Regions from separate parts of the Kitasatospora sp. NPDC001175 genome, predicted to be linked through region 2. Evidence: riboswitches for the same ligand, from Rfam matches in the RefSeq annotation. Region 2 holds a riboswitch; each other region holds the start of a gene.
What was found. Region 2 has a riboswitch for cobalamin ahead of cobN (cobaltochelatase subunit CobN). Riboswitches for the same ligand answer to the same signal wherever they lie in the genome.
Positions count from the first base shown of each region.

Region 1: linked by a shared signal. The riboswitch ahead of ACWDAK_RS11375 (ribonucleoside-diphosphate reductase subunit alpha) and the one ahead of cobN (cobaltochelatase subunit CobN) in region 2 are both predicted to bind cobalamin.
Region 3: linked by a shared signal. The riboswitch ahead of metE (5-methyltetrahydropteroyltriglutamate--homocysteine S-methyltransferase) and the one ahead of cobN (cobaltochelatase subunit CobN) in region 2 are both predicted to bind cobalamin.
Region 4: linked by a shared signal. The riboswitch ahead of ACWDAK_RS06810 (Nickel transporter NicT) and the one ahead of cobN (cobaltochelatase subunit CobN) in region 2 are both predicted to bind cobalamin.

Region 1 is NZ_JBSFJU010000011.1:142,559-147,028, reverse strand. Features, by position in the region: gene ACWDAK_RS11375 (ribonucleoside-diphosphate reductase subunit alpha) at 1-1,928, opposite strand, end outside; cobalamin riboswitch at 2,086-2,243, opposite strand; gene ACWDAK_RS11370 (GNAT family N-acetyltransferase) at 2,297-2,791, opposite strand; gene ACWDAK_RS11365 (helix-turn-helix domain-containing protein) at 3,435-4,406, shown strand.
Region 2 is NZ_JBSFJU010000025.1:81,775-86,244, forward strand. Features, by position in the region: gene cobN (cobaltochelatase subunit CobN) at 1-2,586, opposite strand, end outside; cobalamin riboswitch at 2,817-2,968, opposite strand; gene ACWDAK_RS19815 (cobalamin biosynthesis protein CobG) at 3,044-4,285, shown strand; gene ACWDAK_RS19820 (precorrin-8X methylmutase) at 4,282-4,470, shown strand, end outside.
Region 3 is NZ_JBSFJU010000010.1:133,521-137,990, forward strand. Features, by position in the region: partial or broken gene ACWDAK_RS10570 (enoyl-CoA hydratase-related protein) at 245-817, shown strand; gene ACWDAK_RS10575 (cobalamin-binding protein) at 1,114-2,031, opposite strand; cobalamin riboswitch at 2,218-2,413, shown strand; gene metE (5-methyltetrahydropteroyltriglutamate--homocysteine S-methyltransferase) at 2,589-4,470, shown strand, end outside.
Region 4 is NZ_JBSFJU010000006.1:92,602-97,071, forward strand. Features, by position in the region: gene ACWDAK_RS06790 (M14 family metallopeptidase) at 1-491, opposite strand, end outside; gene ACWDAK_RS06795 (hypothetical protein) at 507-818, opposite strand; gene ACWDAK_RS06800 (TetR/AcrR family transcriptional regulator) at 907-1,650, opposite strand; gene ACWDAK_RS06805 (ArsR/SmtB family transcription factor) at 1,752-2,114, opposite strand; cobalamin riboswitch at 2,199-2,414, shown strand; gene ACWDAK_RS06810 (Nickel transporter NicT) at 2,446-3,543, shown strand; gene ACWDAK_RS06815 (isochorismatase family protein) at 3,649-4,371, shown strand; gene ACWDAK_RS06820 (MFS transporter) at 4,415-4,470, opposite strand, start outside.

The DNA of each region.
Region 1 (4,470 bases), on a different contig from region 2:
TCGCGCTTGAACAGGTTCGAGACCTGCGGCTCGATGCACTCGTACACACCGGCGATGGACGCGATGGTCGCGGTCGGCGCGATGGCGAGCAGCAGGGAGTTGCGCAGACCGGTCTCGGCGATCTTGGCACGCAGGGCGTCCCAGCGCTCGGTCCACTGCGGGGTCACGTCGAAGTGGTCGATGTGCAGCTGGCCGCGGGCGGCGCGGGTCTCCTCGTACGCCTCGTGGCGGCCGAACTTCTCGGCCAGCTCGCTGGAGCGCTCGTAGGCGGTGAGCATGATGCGCTCGGCGATCAGCGTGGAGAGGTGCTTGGCCTCGGTGGAGTCGAAGTCCAGGCGGAGCCTGAAGAAGACGTCCTGCAGGCCCATCACGCCCAGACCCACCGGCCGCCAGCGGGAGTTGGACGCGCCGGCCTCGGTGGTCGGGTAGAAGTTGATGTCGATGACCCGGTCGAGGAAGGTCACGGCGGTGCGCACGGTGGCGTCCAGCCGCTCCCAGTCCATCGCGCTCACGAGGTCGTCGGCACTGGCGCCGTCGGCCACGTGGGCACCGAGGTTGACCGAGCCGAGGTTGCAGACCGCGGTCTCGGAGTCGTCGGTGACCTCCAGGATCTCGGTGCAGAGGTTGGAGGAGTGCACGGTGCGGCCGGGCAGCGCGGTCTGGTTGGCGGCGCGGTTGGAGGCGTCCTTGAAGGTCATCCAGCCGTTGCCGGTCTGCGCCAGGGTGCGCATCATCCGGGCGTACAGGGTCTGCGCCGGGATGGTGCGGACGGCCTTGCCCTCGGCCTCGGCCTTGCAGTAGGCGGCGTCGAACTCGTCGCCCCACAGGTCGACCAGCTCGGGGACGTCGGCCGGGGAGAACAGCGACCAGTCCTCGTTGGCGTTGACCCGGCGCATGAACTCGTCCGGGATCCAGTGCGCCAGGTTGAGGTTGTGGGTCCGGCGGGCCTCCTCGCCGGTGTTGTCGCGGAGCTCCAGGAACTCCTCGATGTCAGCGTGCCAGGTCTCCAGGTAGACGCAGGCCGCGCCCTTGCGACGGCCGCCCTGGTTGACCGCGGCGACCGAGGAGTCCAGGGTGCGCAGGAACGGGACGATGCCGTTGGACTTGCCGTTGGTGCCCCGGATCAGGCTGCCGCGCGAGCGGATCCGGGAGTAGGACAGGCCGATGCCGCCGGCGTGCTTGGACAGCCGGGCGATCTGCGCGTAGCGGTTGTAGATCGAGTCCAGGTTGTCCAGCGGCGAGTCCAGCAGGTAGCAGCTGGACATCTGCGGGTGCTTGGTGCCGGAGTTGAAGAGCGTCGGGGAGGAGGTCAGGTACTCCAGGCGGCTCATCAGCCGGTAGAGCTCGGCCACCTCGGCCACCGACTGCTCGCTGTCGCCCACCGCGAGGCCCGCCGCCACGCGGAGCAGGAAGTGCTGCGGGGTCTCGATCACCATGCGGGTGATCGGGTGGCGCAGCAGGTAGCGGGACTGCACGGTGCGCAGGCCGAAGTACTCGAAGCGGTCGTCGCCCGACAGGTCGATCAGGGCGTCGAAGGCCTCGGCGTGCTTGGCGACCAGGGCGGCGGTGGCGTCGCCGATCAGCCCCTCGGCGTGGCCGACGGCGATCGAGGCGGAGAACGACACGGCACCCTGGCTCATCGCCTCGTCGGCGATCTCCATGGCGAGCAGGCGGGCGGCCAGCTTCGAGTACTGGGGGTCCTCGGCGATCATCGACGCGGCGGCCTCCACAGCCAGCCCGCGCAGCTCGGCGAAGTCCGAGCCGGCGTGGCGGCCGCGCAGCGCGGCGGCGGCGACGTGGCCGGGGTCCACCTGGGGGAGGTCCACGCTGCGGTCGGTGAGGAGCCGAAGCAGTGCCGCACCGGGGTCGGTCTGGGTGGTGGCGGCGGAACCCTGGGAAGGCAGGGCAACTGAGGCAGCGATGGTCAAGGCGCTTCTCTCCTGGCGGCGGCGTCGGATGAGGATCGTCCGGACCGACATGAGCGCAGGGAGGTGCAGCACGACCGGAGACCGGCGCGCTCTCTACCCCCTGGCCCACCCGCGAGGCCCGGACGTACTGCGGTGCTGCAAGGCATCTGCGGGGAAGCCGTGTGGCACACCGTCGGCAGGTAGCCGGACTTGCGGGGGCCTGGAGAGCCGCCCGCTCACCGCTGCGGGGCAGTCCCGGATTCACACCGGGTTCCCCTGCTTCGACAGCGAGAGCGAGCATACATGTTGTGGCGGTCCGACGATGCGGCACCACATGTAGTGCCGTGTGTCGCAGGCGGACCAACCGCATGGTTGTGCGGGAGGGGTGTTCAGAAGGTGATCGAGTACACCATCAGGTCGATCCCGGGAGCGGCCGTCCAGTCCCGGTCGGGGGTTCGGACGAAGCCCAGGCGCTCGTAGATCCGGTGCGCCGCCTTCATCGCCGGGCGGGTCGAGAAGGCCATCCCGGCCAGCCGGAGCTCCCGACAGCGGGCCATCGCGGCGCGGACCAGGGCCTCTCCGGCGCCGCGTCCGCGCGCCGCCGCGCCGACCGCCAGCATCCGGATCTCGCCCTCGTGCGGCTCGGCGATGTCGGCCCACTCGGTGCCGCCGACCGCGAGGGTCACACAGCCGAGGACCTGCCGGGTGTGCGGGTCGAGCGCGACGAGGAGTTCGGCCTCCTCGTTGCGGCGCCCGGCGTCCCGGAGGAGCTGGACGTAGCCGCTGTCCGGCGAGGTGTGACCGTCGCCCACGAACGCCTCGACCGTGACTTCACCTGCGGCTTCGAGGTCCTCTTCGAGGGCGCGGCGGATGAGGATGCCCATCCGGACAGTGTGCCCGACGGGAGGGTGCACACGGCAGTCAGGGTGGCGGGCGGGCGGGTGCCGGCGAGGGGTGTGGCGCCGGACGGAGGGCTCGCCGGGCGGGCGCCGGTGGGGAGCAGGGACGCGCTGGCGGGGAAGGCGGAGGCGGCTGGCACGGTGCCGTACGGGCGGTCGGGAAGAACCGGGGCCGAAGGGTGGTTGGGGTCGTCGTGACCGTCATCAGGACCGCCGTAGCCGCCGCCCGGGTCGGGCCCGCCGCCGCGTCCGGTCAGCTCACGGCCGATCAGGAAGCCCAGCAGTCCGAAGCCGCTGATGGCGCCGATCAGGCCGAGCGAGGTCGCGAGGGTCTCGGGAGTCATGTCCTCCACCCTCGTCCGCGCGGGCCGCTGTCACGAGTGGCGGAAACGACCGATTGCGTCGAAATCCTGCCAGCCTCTCGCGGGGTGGGGCGTGCCGATGCCGCGGCGGCCGGCGGCCCGGCCGGCCACGGGGGCGGAAGTCACCGGACGGCGGGCAGGGGAGGGGCGACGGACGAGGGAGGGGCACGGGGATGCGGAGCGGTGCGCACGGCCCGGCGGTCGACGGCCGCCGCCGTGGGGCCGGGGGCCCGGAGGCGGACGAGGGCGTACGGCATCCTGGGCGGATGCTGAAGAACGTCGCCGCGGTGGTGCTGGAGCCGGTCCACCCGTTCGAACTCGGCGTCGCCTCCGAGGTGTTCGGGCTCGACCGTAGCGACGACGGGCTGCCGGTGTACGACTTCGCCCTCGCTGCCGACCGTCCCGGGCGGCATGCCACCCATGCCGGCTTCGGCCTGGACGTCCCGTACGGGCCGGAGCGGCTGGCCGAGGCGGACCTGATCGTGGTCACCGCGGTCGGACGGCGCGCCGAGTATCCGGAGGCGCTCGTCGAAGCACTGCGCGCGGCAGTCGAGCGCGGGGCGCGCGCGTTGTCCATCTGCAGCGGCAGTTTTCTGCTGGGCGCCGCCGGGCTGCTGGACGGGCGCCGCTCCACCACGCACTGGAAGCACGTCGACGAGATGGCCCGGCGCTTCCCGCGCACCACTGTCGAACCCGACGTGCTCTACGTGGACGACGATCCGGTGATCACCTCCGCCGGGACGGCCGCCGGGATCGACGCCTGCCTGCACCTGGTCCGCAAGCTGCAGGGCGCGGAGGTGGCCCGGGGGATCGCCCGGCGGATGGTGGTCGCCCCGCACCGTGACGGCGGGCAGGCGCAGTTCGTCGACCGGCCGATGCCGGTGTGTGACGCGGACTCGCTCGGCGGGCTGCTGGACTGGCTGCGCCAGCACCTGCACCGTGACCTGACGGTTGATCAACTGGCCGCCCGTGCCCACATGTCGCCCCGCACCTTCGCCCGCCGCTTCCAGCAGGAGACCGGCACCACCCCGCACCGCTGGATCACCAACCAGCGCCTGCTGCTGGCCCAGCGCCTGCTGGAGGGCACCAGTCAGCCCGTGGACGCGGTCGCCGCCCGCTGCGGCTTCGGCAACGCGGCCACCCTCCGGCACCACTTCGGCCGCTGGCTCGGGACGACGCCGCAGGCGTATCGCCGCGCCTTCGCGGGGAGTTGGCCGGATGCGCGGAGCCGGGGTTGACCGGCGGACGGCACCCGGGTGCGGCGAGGCGCGTGAGCGACCCGGCGGCCCGGTGCGGCGTCGG
Region 2 (4,470 bases):
GCTGGGTACGGCCTTCGGGTCGACCGAGTAGAAGTTGCGGCCGGTCGGCAGCACGTTGACCAGCCCGCGCAGCGGCGAGCCGGACGGGCCGGCCGGGACGAAGCCGCCGTTGAGCGCGTGCAGCACGGCGTCCAGCTCGTCGGTGGTCCGCGCCAGGCGCGGGACGACCTGGCGGGCGGCGAAGTCCAACACCTCCCGGACCGGCTCGGGGTGGCCGGCCGCGACCTTCTCCACCGCCTCCGGCGCCCAGTCCTCGGCCTCCATCGCCTCGACCAGGGCTCGCGCCCGGGCCTCGGCCGCGTCCGTGGCACCGAGGGTGAGCGCCGCCTCGTCCAGTCCGAGGGCCTCGCGCAGGCCGGGCAGCGCGCTCACACCGCCCCAGATCTGCCGGGCGCGCAGGATGGCGAGCACGATGTTGACCCGGTCCTCGCCGGCCGGCGCCTGGCCGAGGACGTGCAGGCCGTCCCGGATCTGGGCGTCCTTGACCTCGCACAGCCAGCCGTCGACGTGCAGCAGGAAGTCGTCGAAGCCGTCGTCCTCCGGGCGCTCGTCCAGGCCCAGGTCGTGGTCGAGCCGCGCGGCCTGGATCAGGGTCCAGATCTGGGCGCGGATCGCGGGCAGCTTGGCGGGGTCCATCGCGGCGATGTTGGAGTGCTCGTCGAGCAGCTGCTCCAGGCGCGCGATGTCGCCGTAGGAGTCGGCCCGGGCCATCGGCGGGACCAGGTGGTCGACCAGGGTGGCGTGGGCGCGGCGCTTGGCCTGGGTGCCCTCGCCCGGGTCGTTGACCAGGAAGGGGTAGACCAGCGGCAGGTCGCCGAGTACCGCGTCCGGGCCGCAGGCGGCCGACAGCGCGGCCGTCTTGCCCGGCAGCCACTCGAGGTTTCCGTGCTTGCCGAGGTGGATCACGGCGTGGGCACCGAAGCCGCCGTCCTCCCGGGACGCCGCGATCCAGCGGTAGGCCGCGAGGTAGTGGTGCGAGGGCGGCAGGTCGGGGTCGTGGTAGATGGCGACCGGGTTCTCGCCGAAGCCGCGCGGCGGCTGGATCAGCACCAGCAGGTTGCCGGAGCGGATCGCGGCCAGCACGATGTCGCCCTCAGGGTTGCGGCTGCGGTCCACGTACAGCTCGCCGGGCGCCGGACCCCAGTGCTCCTCGACCTGCTCGCGCAGCTCGGCGGGCAGCTCGGCGTACCAGCGGCGGTAGTCGGCGGCCGGGATGCGGACGGGGTTGCGGGCGAGCTGGTCCTCCGTCAGCCAGTCCTGGTCGTAGCCGCCGGCCGCGATCAGGGCGTGGATCAGCGCGTCACCCTCGTGTGCTGCTACTCGCCCGCTCGCCTCCGGGCCCTCTGACCCGGCGCCGACGCTCTTCGCTCCGGCACTCCCTCGTTCCTCGGTCGCTTGTCGCTCATCCCTTTCGGCACCGGCGGGCCCTTCGGCTCGGGGCGGGGAGGAGTCCAGCCCCGGCAGGTCGTCGCCGAGGTCCATGCCCTCCTCGCGCAGCCGGTGCAGCAGGCGGACCGCGCTGGCCGGGGTGTCCAGGCCGACCGCGTTGCCGACCCGAGCGTGCTTGGTCGGGTACGCGGAGAGCACCAGCGCCAACCGCCGCTCGGCGGGCGGGACATGGCGCAGCCGGGCGTGCCGGACCGCGATGCCCGCGACCCGGGCGGCGCGCTCGGGGTCGGCGGTGTAGACGGTCAGACCGTCCTCGTCCAGCTCCTTGAAGGAGAACGGGACGGTGATCAGGCGGCCGTCGAACTCGGGCACGGCGACCTGGGTGGCGGTGTCCAGCGGGGAGAGGCCGTCGTCGCTGTCCTCCCACTGGGCACGCGACCAGGTCAGGCAGAGCGCCTGCAGGATCGGGCGGTCGAGCGCGGCGAGCGCGCCCGCGTCCCAGGCCTCCTCGTCCCCGCCCGCCTGCGCGTCGGCCGGCCGGGTGCCGCCGGCCGCCAGCACGGTGGTGACGATCGCGTCGGCCTGGCCGAGTTCGGCGAGCAGTTCGGGCTCGGCGCCGCGCAGCGAGGCGCAGTACAGCGGCTTCGGGCGGCCGCCCTGGTCCTCGATCGCCTGGCACAGGGCCTCGACGAAGGCGGTGTTGCCGCTCATGTGGTGGGCGCGGTAGTAGAGCACCGCGACGACGGGGCCCTCGGCGGTCCGCGGGGTGCGCTCCAGGGGGCCCCAGGCCGGGGCCGAGACGGGCGGGGTGAAACCGTGGCCGGTCAGCAGCACGGTGTCGGAGAGGAAGGCGCCGAGCTCGGCCAGGTTGGCCGCGCCGCCGTGCGCCAGGTAGGCGTGCGCCTCGGCTGCGATCCCGGCGGGGACGGTGGACAGCTCCATCAACTGGGCGTCCGGCGCCTGCTCACCCGTCAGCACGACCACCGGGCGCGGGCCGGCCAGCAGCGCGTCCAGGCCCTCCTGCCAGGCGCGGCGGCCGCCGAGCAGCCGGACGACCACCAGGTCGGTGCCCTCCAGCAGCGCGGGCAGGTCCTCGGCGGTCAGCCGGGCCGGGTTCCCGAGGCGGTAGCGGACCGGGCCCGCACAGGCGCGGGCGCTCAGCAGGTCGGTGTCGGAGGTGGAAAGCAGCAGGATCACGCGACGGCCCTCCCGGCCAGGTCGGCGCCCCGTGCCGAAAGGTGTGCCGCGCGCGGCCGAGCCGCTGGTTGGTGCTCTGAGAGCGCTGAGCGACAGCCGGCCGGCGATGGAGGGAGCGCAGGAGTGATGGGTGCCAGCGGCTCAGCCCGCCCGTCGAGCGGGCGGGACGCAGCAGCGCGTGCGGGCATGCGGCAGCGCACAGGTCTCAGGCCTTCCTCGGGGTCCGCGCCCCGGGCTAAGGGAGGACGGCAGGAGTTCCTGGCTCCCACGGCGGTGAACCGTGGTCACAGTGGCGGGACCGCACCGGGTTTGCACCGGTTTCCTCCCCTTGGCGCCGTCGCTGGCGTGGACGGCCCACAGGACCGCCCGGGAGCATCGTACGGGGTGCGGCTGGGCTGGGGGAGTGTGATCTGTTCCGGGCGGTGCATCCGGAACGGCAATCTGTATGCTCGCCGCCATGCCACCCGTACCCGACTCCGTCGCACCGGGCCCCGGTACGCCCGACCGCGGGCGTTCGGACGTCTGTCCGGGGGCCCTTCGTCTGCACACCGCCGACGACGGTTCCCTCGCCAGGATCCGCATACCCGGCGGGTTGCTGACGAACAGTCAGGCAATGGTGCTGGCCGACGCGGCCGAGGAGCTGGGCGACGGCGCACTCGAGACCACCTCGCGCGGCAACGTCCAACTGCGCGGCCTGCCTTCGGACTCCGGTGGCGAACTCGGCCGCCGCCTGCGCGACGCCGGCCTGCTGCCCTCAAAGACCCATGAGCGGGTCCGCAACATCGTCGCCTCCCCGGCCACCGGGCTGGACGGCCTCGGCCACGCCGACGTCCAGGACTGGGTGCGGGAACTCGACCGGCGGCTGTGCGCGAGCGAGAGCGCGGCCCGCCTCTCCGGCAAGTTCCTCTTCGCCCTGGACGACGGGCGCGGTGACGTCGCCGCACTGGACGCCGATGTGACATTGATCGCAACCGCAGGCGGCGGCGCCCTGCTGCGCCTCGGCCGCGCCGCCACCGCCCGCCCGGTGCCGCCCGGCGGGGCCGCCGAGCACGCGGTCCGCGCCGCCGAGGAGTTCCTGGAAATGCTGCGCACCAGTGGCGCCAAGGCCTGGCACCTGCGCGAGGTTCCCGGACTGCTCGACCCGGGCGCCGAACCGCTGCCCGCGCTGCCGGCCGCCACTTTGGCCCCGGGCGCACTGCCCGGCGGACTCTCCGTGGGCCTGCGCTTCGGCCGGGTGAGCGCCGCACGGTGGCGGCGGCTGGCCGCAGCCTCGGCCGGCGAGCTGCGGCTGACCCCCTGGCGCGGGATCGTCCTGCCGGGGGCGCCGGTCGACCGGCTGCCCGAACTGGCCGCGGCCGGCTTCCGCACCGCCCCCGGCTCGGTCTGGGAACGGGCCAGCGCCTGCACCGGACTGCCCGGCTGCGCCAAGTCGCGCGCCGACGTACGGGACGACGCCGCACGGGCGTTGGACGCGGCGCAGACCCCGGCCGCTGCCGGCCCACTGCCCGTGCACTGGTCCGGCTGCGAGCGGCGCTGCGGGCATCCGGCTGGGGAGTGGGTGGACGTCCTGGCCACCGGGCAGGGCTACCGGGTGACCCGCGTCGGCCCCGGGGTCGAGGCCCCGGGGGCGGGAGTGTCAGTGGATGTGTCGACGGAACAGATGGCGGAGGCGGTAGCCGAAGCCCGGAGGACCAAGTGATCGAGTACGAGAAGGACGGCGCGGCCATCTACCGCCAGTCCTTTGCCACCATCCGGGCCGAGGCCGAACTGGCCCACCTGCCCGCCGACGTGGCGCAGGTCGCCGTGCGGATGATCCACGCGTGCGGCATGACCGACCTGGTCGACGACCTGCTCTGGTCGCCCGGCGTGGTCGCGAGCGCGCGC
Region 3 (4,470 bases), on a different contig from region 2:
GGGTGCGGCTGCGACAATCGGGCGAGTGGCTTCGGCGGCCCGATACTGAGGTGGCCCACCTTGTCGTGCGGCTAGTGTCGGCGCGATCCAGAAGGGCTTCGATTCTCGGGTATGCGCGCGTAGATCAGGGTGTGGTCCACTGATGCTGACTTTTGCTGACCTGACCTGATGGAATTGTCAGGTATGGCTCGCGCGTAGGGCAGCTGCAACCCGGGCTGCTCGGGAGCGGGCCGGGGACGCGACAGACGCCTACCTGGGCGACTGGTTCGCCGCCTGGGACCGCTTCGGCGCGCTGCGCAAGCCGGTCGTCGCGGCCGTCGCGGCCGTCGCGGCCGTCGCGGCCGTCGCGGGCTACGCGCTCGGCGGCGGCTGCGAGCTGGCGATGCTGTGCGACGTCCTACTGGCGGCGGACACCGCGAAGTTCGGCCAGCCGGAGATCAAGCTCGGTGTGATCCCGGGCATCGGAGGTTCGCAGCGCCTGACCCGGGCGATCGGCAAGGCGAAGGCCATGGAGCTCTGCCTGACCGGCCGCATGATGGGCGCCGAGGAGGTCGAGCGGGCCGGCCTGGTCTCCCGGAGCGTCCCGGCCGACCAGCTGCTGGCCGAGGCACTGGCCACCGCCGAGACGATCGCTGCGATGTCCACCCCGGTGGCGATCACGATGAAAGAGAGCGTCAACCGCGCCTTCGAGACCAGCCTCGCCGAGGGCGTCCGCTTCGAACGCCGGCTCTTCCACGCCACCTTCGCCACCGCAGACCAGAAGGAGGGCATGGCGGCCTTCGCCGAGAAGCGCCCGCCGTCGTTCACCCACCGCTGACCCGCCGCCAGGGCGAGCCGCCCGATGCGGGGACGGCTCGCCGGCACGTCCGAATCCGCGCCGGCACCGCGCGCCGGCCACGAGAGCAGGAGGACAGTCCTCCGGACCCGGGGCACGACCAGCCCGACGAATCAGTCCAGCCTTGCCGCGCACCCCGCTCCCTCGGGGAGGTCCTGACTACCGCCAGGCACTGTAGGGCTGAGCGGGCCGATCGGCTCGGTGGCGTCCTCCCCGCCCCGGGCGGGGTTTCGCCCACCCGGGTCGGGCGGGGGTGGGAGCGCCCCGCGGAGCCGTCGCTAACGGGCCGGGCGGCGGGCCTCGTCGACGGTCACCGTGTCGCCCGTCCGGACGCCGTGCAGGATCTGGGCCAGGACTTCGACGCCGCGGACGACGCGGGGACCGGGACGGTTGAAGTAGGACGGGCCGTCGAGGATCCAGACCCGGTCGTCCCGGACGGCCGGCAGCTCGTCCCAGCCCGGCAGTCCGGTGAGCAGATGGAATTCCCGCTCGGTCCGGGCCGGCGGGAATCCGCAGGGCAGGACCAGCAGGACATCGGGCCGGGCGGAGCGCACCGCGTCCCAGGTGATGGGCTTGGTGTGCTCGCCCGCCTCGGCCAGCAGCGGGGTCCCGCCCGCGATCTCGACCTGCTCGGGCACCCAGTGGCCGGCGGGCCAGAGCGGGTCGAGCCATTCCACCGCGACGACCCGTGGTCGGGGCAGGCCATGCACGGCCGCCGCTACCCGGTCCAGCCGCGCGTGCAGTGCGGCGGCGACGCGGGCGGCGGTGGCCGCGACACCGAGTTCGGCGCCGACGTGTTCCAGGCAGGCGATGACCTCGGGGAGCGTTCGGGGTTCCAGGCTCAGCACGCGCGGGCCGCCGTCCAGGATCCGCACGGCCTCGGTCACTCCGGTGTAGGACACGGCGCACACCTCGCAGAGGTCCTGAGTGAGGACGACGTCGGGCGCGAGGGCGGCCAATTTTTCCACGTCGAGCGTGTAGAGCGACGAGCCCCGGTGGGCCGCGCCGCCGACGGCCTCCGAGATCTCCCGGCTGGTGAGCCGGTCGGCGTCGAACTCGGCAGCCGTCACCACCGGGATCCCCGCGACGGTGGCGGCCGGCCGGTCGCACTCGTGAGTCCGGCCGACCAGGGCCCCACCCAGACCGAGCTCGGCGGCGATGTCGGTCGCAGCAGGCAACAGGGAGACGATCCGCATGCGCCTAGCCTAGAGAGCCCGGGTCCAGGCCGTGGGGAGCACTGCGGCAGGGGTCGGTCGACGAGTACGGCGAGGTCCCGGACGGAGCACGGGCGGATGAGGGAGGATCCGACGCCGTCTCAATATGTGGGCGATTGAGTGATTCTCCAGCCGGATGCTGGCGGATTGGCTCTAGGCTGGCCGGTGCAGCTGGTTCGCCCTGTCCGCCAGGCAGGGTGTCGTAAGAGGGAACCCGGTGGGAATCCGGGACTGCCCCGCAGCGGTGAGTGGGAACGACCGCCGTCATACGCACTGGGCCCGGGTCGGGTTTGGGAAGCGACGGCCAGTAGGTGTCCGCCCTTCACGGGTGGGTGTGTCCGCGAGTCCGAAGACCTGCCCGCTGCCCGCCCGCGGACGATCCGCGTGTGGACATCCGGTGACCTCGAGGGCGGGTCGGCGACCATACCAGGCGGATCAGGCACGCGCGTCCACGGCGGCCGCCGCCCGGTTCGTCATCCCTTCGCGTTCTCGTGCCGTCGCCGGGCCCTTGAGGAGACAGACTCGCGAAGGAGAGTCCCTTGACCACGAAGTCCGCAGCCGCGGCAATCGCGACCGTGTACGGCTACCCCCGCCAGGGCCGGGGCCGGGAGCTCAAGAAGGCGATCGAGGGCTACTGGAAGGGCGCGGTCACCGCCGACGCTCTACTGGCCACCGCCGCCGACCTGCGCCGGGGGAACTGGCAGCAGCTCGCCGACTCCGGCATCGAGGAGGTCCCCACCGGGGACTTCTCGCTCTACGACCATGTTCTGGACACCACGGTAGCCGTCGGCGCGATCCCGGCCCGCCACCGCGCCGCCGTCGACGCCGACCCGCTTGACGGTTACTTCGCGATGGCACGCGGCACCCAGGAGGTGGCGCCGCTGGAGATGACCAAGTGGTTCGACACCAACTACCACTACCTGGTGCCCGAACTCGGCCCCGACACCGCCTTCACCGCGAACCCGGCCAAGGCCGCCGGCGAACTGGCCGAGGCCCTGGCGCTCGGCCACGAGGCCCGCCCGGTGCTGGTCGGCCCGGTCACCTACCTGCTGCTGGCCAAGCCCGCGCCCGGTGTCGCCGCCGACTTCGAGCCGCTCACCCTGCTGGACCGGCTGCTGCCCGTCTACGCCGAGCTGCTGGCCGACCTGCGCGCCGCCGGCGCCGCCTGGGTGCAGCTGGACGAGCCCGCGCTCGTCCAGGACCGCACCCCCGCCGAGCTCAACGCCGCCGCCCGCGCCTACCGCGACCTCGGCGCCCTCACCGACCGGCCCAAGCTCCTGGTCGCGAGCTACTTCGACCGCCTCGGCGAGGCCTTGCCGGTGCTGGCCAAGGCCCCCGTCGAGGGCTTGGCGCTGGACTTCACGGGATCTGCCGCCGCCAACCTCGACGATCTCGCCGCCGCCGGCGGCCTGCCCGGCAAGCGGCTGGTCGCCGGGGTGGTCGACGGCCGCAACATCTGGATCAACGACCTGGAGAAGTCGCTCGCCACCCTGGCGACCCTCCTCGGCCTCGCGGACACGGTCGACGTGGCGCCGTCCAGCTCGCTGCTGCACGTGCCCATCGACGCCACCATCGAGCGCGACATCGACCCGCAGATCGTCCGCTGGCTCGCGTTCGCCAAGCAGAAGTCGGCTGAGGTGGCGCTGCTGGCCCGGGGCCTGCGCGAGGGCGCGGGGGCGATCGCCGCCGAACTCGCCGCCAACCGCGCCGACCTGGCCTCCCGTGCCACCTCGCCGATCACCCGCGACCCGGCGGTCCGCGCCCGCACCGCTGCCGTCTCCGAGGCCGACGCGCGCCGCGCCCAGGCATACCCACAGCGGGCCGAGGCTCAGCGAGCCAGGCTCGGGCTGCCGCTGCTGCCGACCACCACCATCGGATCCTTCCCTCAGACCTCCGAACTGCGCGTGGCCCGGGCAGATCTGACTGCGGGGCGGATCGACGCCGCTGCGTACCGGGAGCGGATGGAGGCGGAGGTCCGCGAGGTCATCGCCTTCCAGGAGAAGGCCGGGCTGGACGTCCTGGTGCACGGCGAGCCCGAGCGCAACGACATGGTGCAGTACTTCGCGGAGCAGCTCACCGGCTACCTGGCCACCCGGCACGGCTGGGTGCAGTCCTACGGCACCCGGTACGTGCGCCCGCCGGTCCTGGTCGGGGATATCTCCCGCCCGCACTCTATGACGGTCGACTGGTTCGGCTACGCGCAGGGCCTGACGGGTCGTCCGGTCAAAGGCATGCTCACCGGCCCGGTCACCATGCTCGCCTGGTCCTTCGTCCGCGACGACCAGCCGCTCGCCGACACCGCCCGCCAGGTCGCCCTCGCCCTGCGCGACGAGGTCACCGACCTGGAGGCCGCCGGCGCGGCCGTCGTTCAGGTCGACGAACCGGCGCTGCGCGAGACCCTGCCGCTTCGCACCGCCGACC
Region 4 (4,470 bases), on a different contig from region 2:
AAGGCGGTGGTGAAGTCGAACAGGAAGTCGTAGTTGCGGTTGATGTCGACGCCGACGCAGGAAGGGCCGTGCGAGTAGGCGGGGTTGCGGTTCTTTCGCCACATCGGGTCCACGGTCTGGCTGTAGTGCCGCCCGTCCGGGTTGACCAGCGGGAAGACGACCAGGTCCATGCCCTCCAGCACGGTCCGCACCTGTGCCGAGCTGAAGCTCGTGGCGCCGTACCCCAGGCCGGTACCGGTGTGGTACGCCTCCAGCAGGTCGGCGGCGAGGTGGACCAGGATCTCGCAGCTGCCCCATTCTCGGGCGTGCACGCCGCCGATCAGCACGGCGCAGTCCCTGGTGCCGGTCGGGGCGGCGCCGATCCGCAGGGCGTGGCAGGTGTTCCCCTCGACCGACGGTTCCAGGAGGGTGACCAGCTGGCAGAGTGAGGGATAGGCGGTGGACAGGCTGACCACCGCGGAGTCGACCTCGGTGGTGTTCAGGTACGACATCTGGGCCTCCTCGGGTCAGTCGTGCGCCTTGAGGCCCAGCCCGCGCGGGATCTGCTCGCCGACCGCGTACCGGTTGCCCCGGCCGACCTCCGCCTGGCGGGCGCGTCCGGTGGCGGTGGCGTCCTCGATCACCTGGACCGTGACACCCTCGCGTTCGAGGTCCTCGGCCTCGGCGGGGGAGACGTACGCCTCGATGCTGATGCTCCGGTCGGCACCGCGGTGGGGACGTCCGCCGACGTCGGGCCGCTTCTCGCGGAGGAGGGTGTGCAGGACGGTCGGATCCGTCGCGGTCACGCGGACCCGGAGAATTCTGTCGCGATCGGACATGGCGACCTCTTCCGGGCGCCGTCGCGGAGTCCGGCTCCGCTGCCGACGACGCCGCGTGTGGGTGACTCCGTATGTTTACGCTGTATCTTCAGCGTGCTCTTCCGTCGTAGAACGAGTCAAGGGGCGCGTCGGGCATCCGACTCAGCAGGCTGTCCAGCCCGGCCAGCAGCTCCTCCTGGTCGTCGTAGTCCGCCAGCAGCGGGACCAGCGCCCGCAGCCTCGGGTACCGGTCGGCGGGCAGGCGGTGCAGGCCCAGGCGCAGCATCGGGTCCGGCTCGTCGGGGTCGTCGATCACCTGGCGCTTGTCGACCAGCAGGCAGCCCAGGTTCCAGGCCACGAACCTCCGGTAGATCATCAGCGAGGTGGCGTGGTCGAAACCGGCCCGGCCGAGCACGGCGAGGAGATGCTCGGTGAGCTGCAGCACCGGGGCGGGGCGGCGGGCCATCGGGACGCTCAGCGGGCGGGTGGCCACCAGCGGCAGGATCTCGGGGTGGACGTGCGCCACCGAGGCGAAGGCGCCGGCGATCCGGCGTAGCTCCGCCCGCCAGGCCCGACCGCCTCCGGCCGCCGCGGTGGCCTCGGCCGAGCTCCGCAGTTGGGTGATCACCTCGGCGAAGTAGGCCTCCACCAGGCCGTCCAGCAGGGCTTCCTTGCCCGGCGTGTAGCGGTAGATGGCCATCGACTCCACGCCCAGATCGGCGGCCAGCCGGCGCATGGTGAGCGCGCCCAGCCCCTCCCGGTCGACCAGCGAGACGGCCGCGGCGAGCACCAGGGGCCGGCTCAGCCGTCCGCGCTTCTCGGGAGTGCCCCGGTCGGGCTCCGCTGCTGCCATCTCCGCCTCCCTCGCCGTGCCCGCGGGGATCGGTCCGTCAGCTGACAACAGAAGGATACAAGCTACGCACGGGCCGTCGGGAGGATCGGGCACACCGCAGCTCAGTCCCGGTGGCCCAGCACCCCGTGTGCCAGCACCTCGGCGACGGCGGGGTCGACCAGCCGGTAGCGGATGATCCGCCCGTCGCGCTCGCCGCTGACCAGCCCGGCGGCGCGCAGCAGGCGCAGCGCCTGGGAGACCGCCGGGTCGCGCATGCCGGTGGCGACGGCGAGGTCGGTGACGGCGAGCGGTCCCGTCTCGTGGAGGGCGAGCAGCAGCGAGAGCCGTCCGGGGTCGGCGAGCAGGGCGAAGCGTTCGGCCCAGGACCGGACGTGCTCGGTGTCGCCGATCGCGGCGATCGCCTCGCAGACCCGGTGCCCGTCGATGGTCCTGCGGTCGGCACGGTCGGCGGGGACGAGATGCATGCCAGGCATTCTCGCAGCAGCGGTACCTGTGATACCCGACACCTGCACAGCTGTGCAGGCTTGCAGTGGTGCCGTACGGCCCCCTACCGTTGTGCCCGCCGTGGTGCTCGGGAAGACCGGTGACGGACTCTCAGGAGTCCCAGACCGGAGCGGCCCTCGCCACTGTGATCGGGAAGTACCGGCATCATCCCCGCCCCCGCCAGGGACGGGCGGCCACTGGACGAGAACGCGTCCGGGAAGGCCGGGTGCGGGTGCGTTCGACCCGTCAGCCAGGAGACCGGCCACGGCATCTCACGAACGGATCCACGAGGTGCTGGAGCGTGACCCGCAGATGACCCTGCCCAGAACCGAAGCCGCTCCGGCGGCGGCCCCCGCCCTGCCCGCCTTCCGCTGGAAGCGCGAGGACACCGTGCGGACCGCCGGCCTGATGGCGGTGATCCTGGCCATGCACGTGCTGGCCTTCGGAGTCCTGATCCTCCTGGTGGCGCCGGAGAAGTACCAGGTCGGAACCCAGGTCTACGGGATCGGCCTCGGCGTGACCGCGTACACCCTGGGGATGCGGCACGCCTTCGACGCCGACCACATCGCCGTCATCGACAACACCACCCGCAAGCTGATGGCCGACGGCAAGCGCCCGGTCTCGGTGGGCTTCTGGTTCGCGCTCGGCCACTCCTCGATGGTGGTCATCATGGCGGCGCTGGTGGCCGGCGGTGCCGCGTTGGCCGGGACACTGATGGACGACCAGTCCACGACCCACCAGGTGCTCGGCATGATAGGCACCACCGCCTCAGGGGTGTTCCTCTACCTGATCGCCGCGCTCAACCTGGCCGCGCTGGTGGGGATCGCGAAGGTGTTCCGGGCGATGCGCGCGGGCCAGTACGACGAGCGCGAGCTGGAGGCGCACCTCAACTCGCGCGGTCTGATGAACCGGATCCTCTCCCGGGCCACCCGCTCGATCACCCGGCCCGGCCAGATGTTCCCCGTCGGCATGGTGCTCGGTCTCGGCTTCGACACCGCGACCGAGGTCACCCTGATGGTGATGGCGGGTTCGGGCGCGGCGGCCGGTCTGCCCTGGTACGCCATCGTCTGCCTGCCCCTGCTGTTCGCGGCCGGAATGAGCCTGTTCGACACCCTCGACGGCACCTTCATGAACTTCGCGTACCAGTGGGCGTTCTCCAACCCGGTCCGCAAGGTGTACTACAACTTGACCATCACCGGTCTCTCCATTGCGGTCGCCTTCATCATCGGGACCATCGAACTGGTCGGTGTCCTGCACGAGAAGCTGGACCTCACCGACCCGGTGACCGGCTGGATCGCCGGACTGAGTCTGGACAACGTCGGTTTTGTGATCGTCGGCCTGTTCTTCGTGGTCTGGGTCGCGGCGATCGGCTACTGGCGCTTCGCCAAGGTCGAGCAGCGCTGGTCGTGAACCTGGCCCGGGTCGACCCGCGCCGCGCCGATCCCCGGTCAACGTACAACTCGCCCGGTTTCCAGGTAGGTTGGGGGTCTGCCGTGACCGGGGATCGGGGGATTCGTGCTGCCGGAGACCGAGGCGAAGCCGCACGACTGGCGGATCGAGGGCCGGGAGTACGCCCGGCACGAGGAGCGCCGCGGCCGCCGCTTCGCGTACCAGTCGCTGATGCCGGCCCGCACCGCGCTGGTGGTGGTCGACATGGTGCCGTTCTTCGTGGCCGGGAACCCGTACTGCCGTGGCATCGTGCCCAACATCGCGCGCCTCGCCGAGGGACTCCGGACAGCCGGCGGCACGGTCGCCTGGGTCGTGCCCGCGGCGGACGGGCGGCTGCCGGCGGTTGAGGAGTTCTACGGCCTGCGGGCGGCCGGACTCCTCCGCGGTGCCGCCGGTGGCGGGCCGCTCGCCGGGCGCCTGTGGCCGGAGTTCACCGTCCACCCGGCCGACCTGCTGGTGGAGAAGTCCGCCGCAGGCGCGTTCTTCCCGGGCCGCTGCGATCTCCCCGGGCTGCTGCAGCGGCGCGGGATCGACACCGTCCTGATCACGGGCTCCGTCACCAACGTCTGCTGCGAGTCCTCGGCCCGTGAGGCGGCCACCCTCGGCTACCGGGTCGTCATGGTCGCCGACGCGAACGCGGCCCGCTGCGACCAGGACCACAACGCCACGCTGCACACCGTCTACCGCTCGTTCGGTGACGTCAGGTCCACGTCGGAAGCGCTCGACATGATCGAGAGCGCGGGTCCGCTCGCGCTGGTGCCGAACGAGCAATCAGACAACGCTATTTGACGTGCAGTCAGAGTTGAGTGCTCCTTGCGGGCCCCGCCGGCGGCTAGTCCCGCTCACCCTCGGCGGCCGCGAGCACCTCGCCCCGCGACGCCCGGTCCG